One region of the Paeniglutamicibacter sp. genome, then DNA from elsewhere that is predicted to be linked to it. Evidence: predicted binding sites of a transcription regulator. Region 1 holds the regulator's gene; the other holds the start of a gene.

Region 1 (7,062 bases):
CGTGAAGGTCGCCGACGCCATGCTGGCCCAGGGCCTGATCTAGACAGGCAGCGCTCCAGCCGGATAACGCCTCGAGGGGGCGGCACAGGAAAGACAGGTTCATCCTTGGACCCGTCCGGCCTGTGCCGCCCCCTTGTCGTGCTTCATGACGGACTGTGTCGCCCACGCGGCGGGGCCCGTTTGCGATTTGCACGGTCCGGCTGTAAATTCACAATCATGACTCAACGTTGGTATGCGTATTTTGTGTCGGCTCTGGAGGGGCCTAAGACGCGATAATTTCGCATACCCACCTTCAGAGCCGACAAGGGCCGCAAGCTGTTGCTTGCCGGCCCTTCGCTATTTCCAAAATAGCGGCCCTGAAGGAATACGCAGCGTGATCGCCGGGGCCGCATCGAAACCATGAGGCCCCCCACTCCACGGCGCGGGGCCGAAACCGAAAGGCCCCAGACCATGAGCACCGCAACCGCCGCCGAGACACAGCACCGCGCCAATACCAATGAACGCGTCCTCGGGATCACCGAACTGCCCACCCCCACGGAATTGGTCGATGAACTTCCCGTGGGCGATGCCCAGGGCTACCGGATCATGCGGGCTCGCCAGGAGGTCCGTGCCGTGCTTTCCGGGCTCGATGAGCGCCTGCTGGTCATCATCGGCCCCTGCTCCATCCACGACCCTGTAGCAGGGCTGGAGTACGCCACCAGGCTGGCCGCTGCCGCGAAGCAGCATGAGGGTGAACTGCTAGTGGTCATGCGCAGCTACTTCGAAAAGCCACGCACCACCGTGGGCTGGAAGGGCTTGGTCAACGACCCCCGCCTTGACGGCAGCCATGACATGGCCGCGGGGCTGCGTGCAGCACGAGAATTCATGTTGGCGGCCAGCAACCTGGGCCTGCCGCTGGCCACCGAATTCCTCGAACCGCTCAGCGCACAGTACTTGTCGGACGTGATCAGCTGGGGCGCCATCGGGGCGCGCACCACCGAAAGCCAGACGCACCGGCAGCTGGTCTCCGGGCTGTCCATGCCCGTGGGGTTCAAGAACGGCACGGACGGCTCGGTGCAGGTCGCCATCGACGCCTGCCAGGCCGCCGGCGCCCCGCAGTCCTTCCTGGGGATCAGCGACGACGGGCGTACCGCCGTGGTCCGGACCGCGGGAAACGAGGACTCCCACTTGATCCTGCGTGGCGGTGCCGACGGTCCGAACTTCGCCGCAGAGCCTGTGGCCGCCGCTTCGGCCGCCATGGCCAACGCGGGCATGAACCCGCGGGTGATCGTCGATGCCTCCCATGCAAACTCGGGCAAGTCCCATCTGCGCCAGCGGGAAGTCATCACCGAGCTCGCCGCCCGCATTGCCGACGGGGACCAAGCGATTGCCGGGATCATGGCCGAGAGCTTCCTGGTGGCAGGTGCGCAGAAACACGATCCGGATGCGGTGGCACAGGGCTCCGACGTCCTGGCCGGGTTGACCTACGGACAGTCCGTCACGGACGCTTGCATGGGCTGGGACACCAGCGCTGACCTGCTTGCGACCTTGGCCGAGGCGGTGCGGACGGGGCGCTAAACGCCATAAACGTGGGGTGACTGCAATAAATGGTGGCCCCGCGTTGCCGCGAATCGTTCACATTGGCCCCACGAGCCACTAAAGTGAGTCACAAGGACATAGGGTATCTTGGGGTGTTGGCGCGGACAAGGTACATTCCTCAGTCCGCGCCAAAGCATGATTGCTATGTGAAATTGTCAGGAGAAACAGGGAATGGTCGAATCGCAAAACTTTGCCAACGCGCGTTTCATGACGGTGGCCGAGGTTGCCGAGGTGATGCGTGTGTCAAAGATGACGGTTTATCGCCTCGTCCATTCTGGCGAATTGCCGGCCGTGCGGTTTGGTCGCTCCTACCGTGTACCCGAAAACGCCGTGCAGGAGTACCTGCGGGCAGCCGGGTTCGGGCGGGACTTCAACACCGGCTAACGCCGCCGGATTTCGCGAGTGGTCAGAATCTGCTCTAGAAGCAGGTAATCTGTTAAGGAACGTTTAACGTCCAGTTGGCTATTCTGGTGCTTTGGTGCCGAAGAAATAGTAGTCGGCAATCGAATCAGTTTGTGAGGAACCACTATGGGCTCTGTTATTAAGAAGCGCCGCAAGCGTATGGCCAAGAAGAAGCACCGTAAATTGCTTCGTAAGACCCGCCACCAGCGTCGTAATAAGAAGTAAATGCCGGTTCCGGGCTTGCCCGGAATTGAGCATGTGAAAAGGTGCGTTTCCCCTATAAGGGAAACGCACCTTTTTGCATGCTGCGGCAGGCTCCGTGGCGTAGTGCCCGGAATGTCAGGGGCGGCGGCGCAGTGCGCCGAAACTGCGCCACAGGCCCCAAAGGGCTCCCGAGATGCCGGCGGCCTTCAACCCAAAGGTCGCGGCCTTGCGGCCGGTCCGGAAATCGTAGACGGGCCAGTTCCGCTCCTTGGCGTGGCGGCGCAATCTCCCGTCGGGATTGATCGCCACGGGGTGTCCGACCGCTTCAAGCAATGGGATGTCGTTGTGCGAATCGCTGTACCCCCAGCATTCGGCAAGATCCAACCCTTGCGCCAGGGCCAGGTTCCGTACCGCCTCGGCCTTCGCTGCCCCGTGCAGGATCTCGCCGACCAGTCGGCCGGTGTAGATGCCCTCGACGTGTTCAACGCTCGTCCCCAGTGCGCCACTGAGCCCGAGCCGGCGCGCCATGACGGAGGCGACCTCAATCGGGGTGGCAGTGACAAGCCACACCTGCCTCCCGGCGTGCAGATGCTGTTCGGCAATTGCACGGGTGCCTGGCCAGATTTTAGACTCAATGAATTCGTCATAAATTTCATCCCCGAGCGCAACCATGTCCGCCACGGAGAACCCTGCGGCCAGTAGGAGCGCACGGTCGCGGATGGCGTGGATGTCGCCGAGGTTCTCTCCGCGGGCCACGAAGCGCAACTGGTGAACGGCGAACCATACAACCTCACGCAGCGTAAAAGCCCGTCGTTGGTACATTTTTCGGGCTACGGCAAATAGTGAAGCACCGCGCATCATGGTGTTGTCCACATCGAAGAAGGCCGCGGTCGTGCTCGAGTGCACCGGCTCTTGCCCAGGAAGTGACACGGGGGAATGGTTTGAGGGCATCCGCCAAGTGTATTGCAATCTTTTTTGGCCGGAGCTGTAGCGTTGGGGCATGAGTAGTGTGCAGACCCCGCGGGAAATTACCTTGTTGGTTCGTTCCGGATGCCATCTGTGCCAAGCTGCGATCAAAACACTCGATGAGGTCACCAGTCGGCTCGATTACACCTGGCAAAAAGTTGACATCGACCAGGACGCTGAACTCCTGGCACGCCACTCGGAAGAAGTTCCGGTGCTGTTGGTCGACGGCCGGATACGGGATTTTTGGGTGATCGACGCCCAGCGCCTTGAGACATTGTTGACCAGCTAAGGTCAACGATTCCGTCGGGGGCCCGCGAAACGGCAAGGCGGCGAGGCGGTGTTGCCAGGACCGGTTGATAAGACATGAAGGTATCCACGGAATTGAGTCAGAGCAGAATGCCCACCGAGCCCCACCCCGCAAGCAGCGAAGCCAAAGTCCCTGCGGCCGACCTTCAGATTGAGCGCGACCTGGAACCCGGCATGACGGTGGGGCAGACACCGACCGGTTCACTTGGCAGGATTCTTCCCGAAGCGACCCTGGCACGGTTGACCCAGTACCTGCGGGCGCTAAACGCCATGCAGGCCCGCGGCGAGGCGCAGACTTCATCAGGTGTCCTGGCCACGGAAGCCGGGGTCAATCCGGCGATCCTTCGCAAGGACCTGTCCCTGCTCGGATCCTATGGGACCCGCGGTGTCGGGTACGTGGTGACCGAACTGGCCGAACAAATTTCCAAGGCCATGGGGCTCTTGCGGCACTGGCGCGTAGCGATTATCGGTGCCGGAAACTTGGGTCGCGCGCTGTCCGGGTACGGCGGATTCAGAAGCCGCGGATTCGAAATCGTGGCACTGCTCGATTCCTCGCCAGAGGTTATTGGCACTACGGTGGGGGACTTGCAGGTCCAAGCCATTTCCGACCTTGACGAGATCCTTGAAGCCACCGCTGCAAATATGGCCGTCTTATCCGTTCCGGGGGCAGCGGCCCAGGAATTGTGCAACAAACTCGTGGAAAGGGGCGTGCGAAGCATCCTGAGTTTTGCCCCTGTGGTGCTGCAGGTCCCTGCAGGAGTCAACCTGCGCAAGGTCGATCTGGCCACCGAGCTGCAAATCCTGGCCTACCACGCACAAAACCTCGATTCCTAGGCGCCCGGTCCGTACTCGGACCCACCATCTGGCTTAATCGCAAAGTGGTCCGTGGGATCCAGCCGGCATGGCTGGATCCCACGAACCACTTCTTAAGATGCGGTGTTTAGCGGTATCCGGCCGCCCGTGCTGCACGACGCGCAGCAATGAACTGGCTGGAGGGGCGCAACCAGGCGAAGACAACGCCAACCACTCCCAGGACGACCGAGAGTGCCATCAGCACTCCGCTGCCAATGCCGAACAGCGAGAGGACAGCGAAGATCGTGGCGAAGATGCGTGCCACGCCGCTTCCCTTGCGGACCATGAACGCAATCAGGACGTAAAGCAACAAGCCGATCACCGCGAACACGATCGCCGCGGTCTGGATCATGGGGATTGCGTCGGCCATGCTCGCCCCGGCAATCCGAAGTTGCTCCTCCAACTCGGGGAACGCCTCCATTTGTTGCGTGATCGCGGCGGCGCTCAAACCAAACACGGTGCTCAACAGGGAGACAACCCCAGCAGCAAGGATGGCCCAGAAGGAGGTGTCCAGTTCCTTGGGGCGGTGGGTGGGCATCTGGGGCGGTGCAAAGTTGCCCTGCGGCGGGACCGGGAATCCGCCGGCGTACGGCTGCTGGCCATATGGCGCCTGCGGTGGCTGCTGGCCGTACGGATTGTTCGCGGGTGCAGGCTGGCCATATGGGTTGGGGTTCTGGCCATACGGATTCGGCGGTTGTGCCCCGGACTGCGGCTGCTGGCCATACGGGGGTTGCCCGGCGGCATTCGGATCCTGCGTTGCACGCTGTCCGTATTGCGGTGGTGCGGGGTCCTCGGACGGCTTCTCCGGGTTCAGGGGATCATTCTCAGGGGTAGACATAACCTGCTCCTTGGGTTGGAAAACTACGGCTTACCCTCACGATATCGGTTCGAGATTGCTTTTCACCCCTCCCAAAGGATGGTTTTTCGTTTCGTCCGGAACATTGGCCAAAGCTGTTCCGTGCGCCCAGTCTTGCTGGATGCACGCGAGGCGGGGGATGCGGTGCGGGGCATCGTTGCAATGCTTTCGGGGACCGTCCAAAGCCCGGGCGCGTGGGCAAAATCAAGTGTCCGGTTTAGGTAACGGAACAAAGATTTGAGACACTTAACCCATGTCGACTGCCACCGTTCACCTGCTACGTCACGGCGAAGTGTATAACCCGGACAGGGTCCTCTACGGTCGGCTACCGGAATTCCATCTTTCCGATCTTGGCAACCAAATGGCCGAGCGGGCCGCGGAGTACTTCACCGCGCAGCGAGACGCGGGTGCAAATATCACCCACCTGGTGTCATCCCCGCTCGTTCGGGCGCAGGAAACGGCAAAGCCCACCTCAGCGGCGTTGGGCCTGGAAATCGTGACCGATGATCGAATCATCGAGGCCGCAAACCGTTTCGAGGGACTTTCCCAGATCAAGAACCGACTGAAGGAACCAAAATACTGGTCCTATGTCGTCAATCCATTTCGTCCATCCTGGGGGGAACCCTACCGGGACCAGGTGGAACGAATGATGACCGCCATTGTTGAACACCGCGATCGCGCGGTGGAACTTGGCGGCCGAGGGGCACAAGCCATTTTGGTCAGCCATCAGCTGCCCATCTGGGTGACGCGCCGCTCCGCCGAGGGCAGGGCCCTGTGGCACGACCCGCGGAAACGCGAGTGCACTCTCACCTCCGTGACTAGCCTGGACTTTGAAGGTGAAAGTCTGGTCGCAGTCCGTTATGCAGAACCTAGCGTGGACCTCTTGGTCAACGCTGCGAACATCCCTGGAGCTTGAGATCATGATCGATCCCATCTCGTCCCAAGCGCAGCGCTTGGGACGACGTTCATTCTTGCGTGCCGCAGTACTTGGCGCCGCCGTGTTGCCCCTTGCTGCGTGTGTGGGGGATGAAGACCCTCTGGCCAGGCAGGCTCGAGAAGGCAACAACAAGAATTACATTGCCGGCGACGGCTCGGTGGAGGAATACGGTCCTGCCTCGCGCACGGCCCCGGTCGAGATCAACGCGGTGGCCTATGACGGAACCACGATTGATTCGGCCACCTGGGCAGGGCAGGCCACGGTCCTGAACTTTTGGTACGCGGCATGTGCCCCTTGCCGCATCGAAGCCCCGCACATGGTCGAACTCAACAACGAGTTCAAGGGCAAGGCCGAATTCATCGGCATCAACGTGCGTGACGAGAAGGAAGCGGCAGAGGCCTTCGAGCGCACCTTCGGAATCAAGTACCCATCAGTGCAGGACACCCAGGGCACGATTCAACTCGCCATGACAAAGTATGTTCCGCTCAAGGCCGTACCCACCACCTTGGTGCTCGACAAACAGGGGCGGGTCTCGGCTCGCATTCTCGGCGTTGCCGACAAGCCCACGCTCAAGGCCCTGATCAATACGGCACTCACCGAGTCGTTGTGATCGACTCCGTGCTTGCCGGCGCCTTGACGCTACCGGCCCAAGGTAATCAGTTTGCCGAGATTGTCCAAGATGGTTCGCTGATTCTCGCGGTTCCCGTTGCCATCCTGGCGGGCCTCGTCTCCTTCCTTTCTCCATGCGTGTTGCCCTTGGTACCGGGCTATTTGGGATACGTCACGGGCCTGTCCGGTGCCGACCTCGCCGATCAAAAGCGCGGCCGGATGGTTGCAGGCATCGGCCTGTTCATCCTGGGTTTCACGTTGGTCTTCGTCTTGGCCGGGGTGGTCTTTTCACAGATCGCCGGTTGGATGATCTACAGGGGCTCATGGGTTACCCAGCTACTTGGTCTCGTGG
Region 2 (7,062 bases), on a different contig from region 1:
GAATCCCATGACCGCTTGTCGGGGCCCGTCCCACGCCACATCCTATGTGAGTCGAGGCACATATCAAGGGGTTGTTTGAGATTTCTCCAAATATGTCACGGAGAATGCCTAAAATCGGGCAGGTCGGCTGGCCGCCGGGCGGTCAGTCCTGCCCGTGGGCGCGGGGCGGGGGAAGAGACCCCGGGCCCACGACGGCAAGGTGTCGGAGGCGATCGATAGCCTATGGTCAGTCGGTGAACCTCTTGGGGAGGCTTACCGCCCGCGGCGCCGGCACTGCGCTCGGGAACGTGCTGTTGGCATCGGGCAAGGACGCCAACGCAACGACCCGCGGGCAAGGTGCCGGTGTTCCGAAAGCGTTTCTGGGGGGAAACGCAAGAAGCGCTGGTCCCGTGCGTGCACGGGACCAGCGCTTGAACCAGGGTGGGCCGGGTGTGAAACCCTAGCGTGTGCCACCCTGCCACAAGGCGTCGAAGGGTGCTGCGGAGGATACGCGGTTCTTGATGCCCTCGGTGACAAAGGCCTTGGCGTTGCGTGCGGCCTGCAGTGGGGTCTCGCCCTTGGCCAGCTCGGCGGTGATGGCCGCAGCCAGCGAGCATCCGGCGCCCGACACTGCGACCTCGCCTACCTTCGGAGCGGAGAGGATCTCAAGGGTCTCGCCGTCGTAGAACACGTCCACTGCCTCGCTGCCGGCCAGGCGGATTCCCCCCTTGGCCAGTACTGCCGCGCCGGAGAGCGCGTGGATCTTCTTTGCGGCCTCGGTCAGGTCCTCGACGTTGTTGATGACCATCCCGGACAGGGACTCGGCCTCAAAGTGGTTGGGCGTGACGAACGTGGCCAGCGGCAGCAGGTTCGCCTTCAGAGCCTCGTCGGTGTCCAGGGCGTGGCCCGGTTCCTGGCCCTTGCAGATCAGCACCGGGTCCAGCACGACGTTGTCCCACGTCTGGTTCTTCAGCGCGGCAGCCACCGTGTCGATGGTGGCGGGGGAGCCCATCATGCCAAGCTTGACGGTCTTCAGGTCGCCTGCATAGCAGGTCTGGACCGCTTCGAGCTGGTCGGCGATCACCTGGGCCTCGACCGGCACGAAGCGGTGGTTCCAGTTGTCCTTCGGGTTGAAGGACACGATGCAGGTCAAGGCAACGATCCCGTAGGTTCCCAGTTCCTGGAAGGTCTTCAGGTCGGCCTGGGCGCCGGCGCCGCCGGTTGCTTCGGAGCCGGCGATGGTCAGGGTAACTGCGGGACGGGTCCCGGTGGAGGCAGAAGTCATGCATTCATTTTAGGGCGGTTTCCAGCGCACCCTCACACGCCCGGGACCGACCGGCAGGCGCGAGGCGAAAGGGTCGGAGCCTAGGCAGTGGTGAAAGTGGTCAGCTGTGTCGCATTGGACCAGCCTGCGGCGCGTTCGGCGCGTGTTCCGGCGGCGGTGTCCGCGCTGGTGACCATGAAAAGCAACGGCAGCCCTTGGCGCGCCGCCGCGGCAGCCAGGTTTGCCAGGATCGCGGCGCGAAACTGCTCGACGTTCCAGGTGGCTGTGATGCTCGGATCGCCCAGCAACGCGAAGCCCTCGGCAAAGCGGATCCGGCCCCGGCCCGCCGGGGAGTCGAAGTCGGCGATTTCAACCACGTCATAGTCGTTCATGGGGGCCTCGAAAAGTGTTGCCGTTTCCGGCAGCGCAACCACCTGCTCCACGTCGTTGGCGAGCGCGACCAGAAGCACCCGCCGATCGCTCAGGCTCCAGCCCTGTGAGGCAAGTTCACGGCCGACCGCCTCGTTGGGTGCGCCCAGGAACGTCAATCTGGTCTGTCCCTGGTGCGCGGAAAGGCCGGGATCCGCCAACAGTGCGGGGAGTGAGTCGGCAGCGGGCCAGTTGCAGGTGATTTCGTAGTTGCTTCCGTCATCGGCAAGGCTGTGCAGCCGGCCCGATTCGTCACGGACCAACGTACGGTCACGAATCAGGGCGAAGGACTGGACCCAGGGTGGAAGGCTTGTGGACTCGAATGGCATCTGGTGGCTCCTGTTCCAAGGACGGGCAACGGGCAAACGACTCAGGACACAAAATGAGCGCTGATCTGTGGCGACCGTTGCGCCTTCGCGCCCCTCGCAAGGTTCACGATCGACTCTACGCCTGCAGCGGCCGAATCCGGGATTGCCGGTTCGGCAGGGCACCAAATCGAGGTCCGGAGAGGGTCAGGACGCGGTGCGCACCAGTGAAATCACGTCATCGAGAATGCTGCGGACCACGGGCATGCGCGAGAGCACGACCAGGCGGGCGATCACCGGGGCCACGTTCTTGATGAGCCTGTGGCTGCGCGCGGCCCCGGGTGAGGCGTCATAGGCCCAAAAGAGGAAGATGCCGCGTTGGATCAACCACAGCAGCTGGGGCAGATCCGTGCGGATGGCCAACGGCGGCAGGGGCCTGCTGGCTGCCACCACCTGCCGCCATAATCCGAGTTCGAGGGCGCGCTGGAGATTGCCGAGCTCGGCATTGGAACCGGCAAAGGCCGTGCGGATAAACGTAGGTCCGAACTCGCGGAACGGCGTCATGATTTCCAGGGCCTTGTCCAGCGCAAGGCGCAGGTTCGTCTCCAGGTTGTTCCCCGGCACCAACAGCGGCCACGTGGCGCTCCGGTGCTTCTCGAGCAGGTCCCGGAAAAGTTCGTGGACGATGGCGTCCTTGGACTCGAAGTAGTAGTAGGCGTTGCCCAGGGAAAGCCCGGATTCCATGGCAATGGAGCGCATTGTGGTCCCGGCGAACCCCTTTGTGGCGAAGAGCCCCATGGCGGTGTCCAGCAGCAGCTGGCGGGTCTGCATGCTCTTGGCAGTCGGCTTCCTCATGGCGCTCCTTTCCACTCTCTGCGCTAGCGTCCATTATAGCCAGTTTTGAACACGTTCAAAACTATGATTCCCGGGCCCTGGGCGGTGAAATGCCGGACGTGATCGCCCGATCGGGCCACAGCAAGGGAGAAAGTGCCAAAACGGGGGCCAGAAAGGCGTGGGATACTTGAACCTCAAGTGCTAATACAGCGAGTGGTCCCCACGGCCCCGATTTCCCTCAAGTACGTCGATCGCGACGGAAATCGTTGCCCCGGGATCGACTTGGCGAACCACTTCTTCGATTGGGAATCACCATGGGCGAAAACGCCGCCTCAACAACACAACGTCCGAAGGCTTCGCGCGCCATTTTTGCGTCTGCGGGAAGCCCCTACTTTTCAACCGTGCTTGCCCTGATGGCCGTCGTGGTCATCCTTTCCAACGTCGGTGCGGCCAAGGGCGTCACCTTTGGCCCCATCGTCACCGACGGCGGATTCTTCCTCTTCCCGCTGGCCTACATCCTCGGTGACGTCATTTCCGAGGTCTACGGATTCAAGGTCGCCCGCCGGGCCATCGTCACGACCTTTGCGTTGGCGGCCTTCTCGACCCTGTGCTTCTGGATCATGATCCACCTGCCCGCGGCCGAATGGTATGACGGGCAGGAAGCCCTCGAACGCACGCTGGGCCCTGTCTGGCTCATCGTCCTGGCCTCGCTGCTCGGCTTCGTGGTCGGGCAGACCCTGAACTCCTGGGTGCTGGTGAAGATGAAGGAACGCTTCGGCGAACGCGGCCTGGTGGGCCGCCTGATGAGCTCGACCGGGGTGGGCGAATTCGCCGACACCCTGATCTTCTGCTCGATCGCCGCCACCGTCATCGGCATCACCGACATGCCCACGTTCATCAACTACGTGGTGGTCGGGTTCGTCTACAAGACGGCGGTGGAGTTCCTCTTCGTGCCGGTGACCACGCTGGTCATCCGCTGGTTCAAACGCCGCGAGCCCAGCTACGAGCTGCAGGCCCCGGTGCCGGGAACCGCCGCATAGACAAACAGCAACACGAATACGGGGGCGGTGGCCCTTCGCCCGCGCGGCGAAGGAACACCGCCTTTTCATTGCCCGTCTTCATCGCCAATGCGCTGTTCGGATCGACGTCGATCTTCCCCGGTGTTGGCCGCTGACCAAAACGGAACCGGCACGTTGCCGTGTTCCCGCCACGGCTGCGCCTAGTCTGGGCACATGGAACTACTCACGGCCGCCGGGCTGAGCTCGGCCGCGGGCCTGAACGCGTACATCCCCCTGCTGGTGCTGGGGTTGCTCAACCGCTTCACCTCGTGGGTGGCGTTGCCCGATGGCTGGGGCTGGCTCTCCAACGGCTGGGCCCTGGGCATCCTGGCGGTGCTGCTGCTCATCGAGGTCGTCGCCGACAAGATTCCGGTCGTCGACTCGGTCAACGACGCGCTGCAAACGGTGGTGCGCCCTGCCTCCGGTGGGCTCGTCTTTGCCTCCGGAGTCGGCGCCGAAACGATTGCCGTGGACGACCCGGGTAACACCTTCGGCTCGGCGCAGTGGGTGCCGCTGCTCATTGGCGCGGCGATCGCGCTGGTCTTCCACCTGCTCAAGTCCGGCTCGAGGCCGCTGCTGAACCTGGGCACCGCCGGGGTTGCCGCCCCGGTGGTGAGCACCGCGGAGGACGGGGCCTCGCTGGGATTGAGCCTGCTGGCCATTGCCCTTCCGGTGCTGGTGGTCGTGGCCGCGATTGGCCTGGCCGTGCTGCTGTTCATCGGCGTGCGCAGGCTGCGGCCAAGGCGCCCCGAAACGGCGGCCTAGGGCCCGCCACCACGATCAGACCGCGACGGTCACCAACCCCTGGGGATCGGGAGCCCCGGCGTAGTAGCGGGACATGACCCGTTCCTTGAGCTCGTGGAAGGTGCCGTCCTCGATGGCCAGTCGGGCGTCGTCGACCATCTTCACCACGAAGCGCTCGTTGTGGATGGAGATCAGCGTGTGGCTGATCAGTTCCTTGGCCTTGAACATGTGGTGGATGTAGGCGCGGGTGTAGTGCTCGCAGGTGTAGCAGTCGCATTCCTCGGACAAGGGTGTGAAGTCCCTCTTGTAGCGCTGGCCCGAGAGATTGAAGCGGCCGTGCGGGGTATAGAACGCCGAGTTGCGGGCCACCCGGGTGGGGGAGACGCAATCGAAGGTGTCGGCCCCGTTTTCGATGGCGGTGAAGATGTCATCGGGTTCGGAGATGCCCAGCAGGTGCCGCGGCTTGTTCTCGGGAAGTTCCTCCGCGCACCAGCCCACGATGGTGCCCAGGTTTTCCTTTTCCAGCGCCCCGCCGATGCCGAAGCCGTCGAAGGCCATGGCCCCCAGGTCCTGGCAGGCCTGACGGCGCAGGTCCTCGTACTGGGCGCCCTGGATCACTCCGAAGAGGGCCTGGTAGTCCTTGCCCACGCGCGAATCGGTGAGGTTGAAGTGCTCGGCCACGCAACGCTGCGCCCACAGCCGGGTGCGCTCGAGCGACTCGACCTGGTAGCCGCGGGAGTTCTGCAGGGTGGTCAGCTCGTCGAAGGCGAACATGATGTCCGCCCCGATCTCGTGCTGGACCTTCATGGAGATCTCCGGGGAGAAACGGTGCCGGGTGCCGTCGATGTGGCTCTTGAACCAGACGCCGTCGTCGTCCACATTGGCCAGGCGTTCCTTGCCCGGGGCCACCGCGTCGTCCGGACCGGACTGGTCCACCGACTTCATGTCGATGACCTTCTTGAACCCCGAGCCCAGGCTCATCACCTGGAATCCACCGGAGTCGGTAAAGGTGGGTCCGGACCAGTTCATGAACCTGCCCAGCCCGCCGGCGGCATCGAGGATGTCGGAGCCCGGCTGGAGGTACAGGTGGTAGGCGTTGGCCAGCACCGCCTGGGCGCCGAGCTGTGCCACGGATTCGGGCAGGACGGCCTTGACAGTGGCCTTGGTGCCCACGGCAATGAATGCCGGGGTCTTGATTTGCCCGTGCGGGGTGGTGATCACTCCGGTGCGGCCGTTGGACACCGAACCGTCGGGATTGCTCAGGCGGGTGCCGACCGAAAAGGAAAAGGCGGACTGGCGCGGATGGGTAACTGCGGCATCAAGAAAATCGTTGGGCACCTATCAAGTGTGCCGCATGCGCCACTGAAGCCGGCAAAACCGGCGCGTGGGATGGCTCATAGGATCGGGTTGCGAGGGGGGATGGGAGCGTAGCGTATATGCGTGGGGACGTGCTGCGACGCGCGCCCTCGACGCAGCCGCGAGGAAACACCGACCACGCCCAAGGAGCCACGGAACACATGGACAAGAAGTTTGGGAGCCTGTTGACCCTGGGTCCGTCGACCAACGACCACTGGATCGCGCTGCGCACGGCCGTGGGGATCTTCGTCCCGCTCTTTGGCCTGCTGGCCATCGACCGCCTGGACCTGATGGTCTTCGTGATCTTCGGCGCCTTCACCGGGGTCTACGGCCGGGTGCCGGGCTACGCGAACAGGCTCGTGGCCCAGTCCAAGGCCGGGGGCCTGTTTCTGGTCGTCATCCTTGCCGCGGCCCTGGCCTCGCACTACCTCGTCAACCACGACGACCGGGCCGCGAGCGCCTGGATGATCGTGGGGCTGACCACCGTGGTCTCGGGGATTTGCTCGGTGGTCACCGGCTACCTGCAATTGCGTCCCGGCGGTTCGCTCTTCCACATCTTCGCCTTCGCGGCCATCGCCTCGATGCCGCACCAGCCGCCGCCGGCCGAATCCATGGCCGCCGCGCTGGCAGCGGTGCTGCTGGCGATCGCGCTCGGGTTTTCCGGGATGCTCTTTGCCAAGGGCGCGAAGTGGGGCCCCTACCTCAAACCGGCACCGCTCTCGCAGCGTGTGCGCCTGGCCATCTGGATCGAGGCGTTGATGTATGTGCTCGCCGCCGGTCTGGCCGGCACCATCGCAAACCTGCTGGCCCCCGCGCTGTCCACCGGGCACAGCTACTGGGCCATGGTGGCTGCGGTGGTCCCGCTGGTGGGGCACACCACCCGGCACCGCGTGCGCCGCGGCGTCCACCGTATACTCGGGACCCTGACCGGTCTGGTGTTGATGGCCGCGGTCATCGCCTTCGCGCCACCGATCTGGGTGTTGCTGGCCATGATCGGGTTGTTGCAGTTCGCGGCCGAGATGTTCATCGCCCGGAATTACTTCCTGGCCCAGATCTTCGTCACGCCGCTGGCCCTGGTGGGCGTCTCCATCGG

What was found. The regulator Rex, encoded in region 1, represses fermentation and respiration genes when NADH is low (regulators of the CRP and FNR family bind a similar motif). The targets are predictions, from matches to a motif close to CTTGTGAANNNNTTCACAAG.
Region 2: ACLQ7E_RS21660 (queuosine precursor transporter) is a predicted target of Rex. The motif match lies at 2,875-2,894, and genes of this name have one in related genera.

Annotation. Positions count from the first base shown of each region.
Region 1 covers NZ_JBKKAP010000047.1:14,778-21,839, forward strand. The annotation lists gene gdhA (NADP-specific glutamate dehydrogenase) at 1-43, shown strand, start outside; gene ACLQ7E_RS05530 (3-deoxy-7-phosphoheptulonate synthase) at 451-1,557, shown strand; gene ACLQ7E_RS05535 (helix-turn-helix domain-containing protein) at 1,750-1,962, shown strand; gene ACLQ7E_RS05540 (30S ribosomal protein bS22) at 2,107-2,205, shown strand; gene ACLQ7E_RS05545 (HAD family hydrolase) at 2,320-3,045, opposite strand; gene ACLQ7E_RS05550 (glutaredoxin family protein) at 3,185-3,439, shown strand; gene ACLQ7E_RS05555 (redox-sensing transcriptional repressor Rex) at 3,631-4,290, shown strand; gene ACLQ7E_RS05560 (hypothetical protein) at 4,397-5,146, opposite strand; gene ACLQ7E_RS05565 (histidine phosphatase family protein) at 5,418-6,080, shown strand; gene ACLQ7E_RS05570 (TlpA family protein disulfide reductase) at 6,085-6,711, shown strand; gene ACLQ7E_RS05575 (cytochrome c biogenesis CcdA family protein) at 6,711-7,062, shown strand, end outside.
Region 2 covers NZ_JBKKAP010000184.1:28,492-35,553, forward strand. The annotation lists gene thiD (bifunctional hydroxymethylpyrimidine kinase/phosphomethylpyrimidine kinase) at 440-1,264, opposite strand; gene ACLQ7E_RS21650 (hypothetical protein) at 1,345-2,001, opposite strand; gene ACLQ7E_RS21655 (TetR/AcrR family transcriptional regulator) at 2,185-2,832, opposite strand; gene ACLQ7E_RS21660 (queuosine precursor transporter) at 3,126-3,851, shown strand; gene ACLQ7E_RS21665 (DUF4126 domain-containing protein) at 4,044-4,634, shown strand; gene tgt (tRNA guanosine(34) transglycosylase Tgt) at 4,650-5,951, opposite strand; gene ACLQ7E_RS21675 (FUSC family protein) at 6,131-7,062, shown strand, end outside.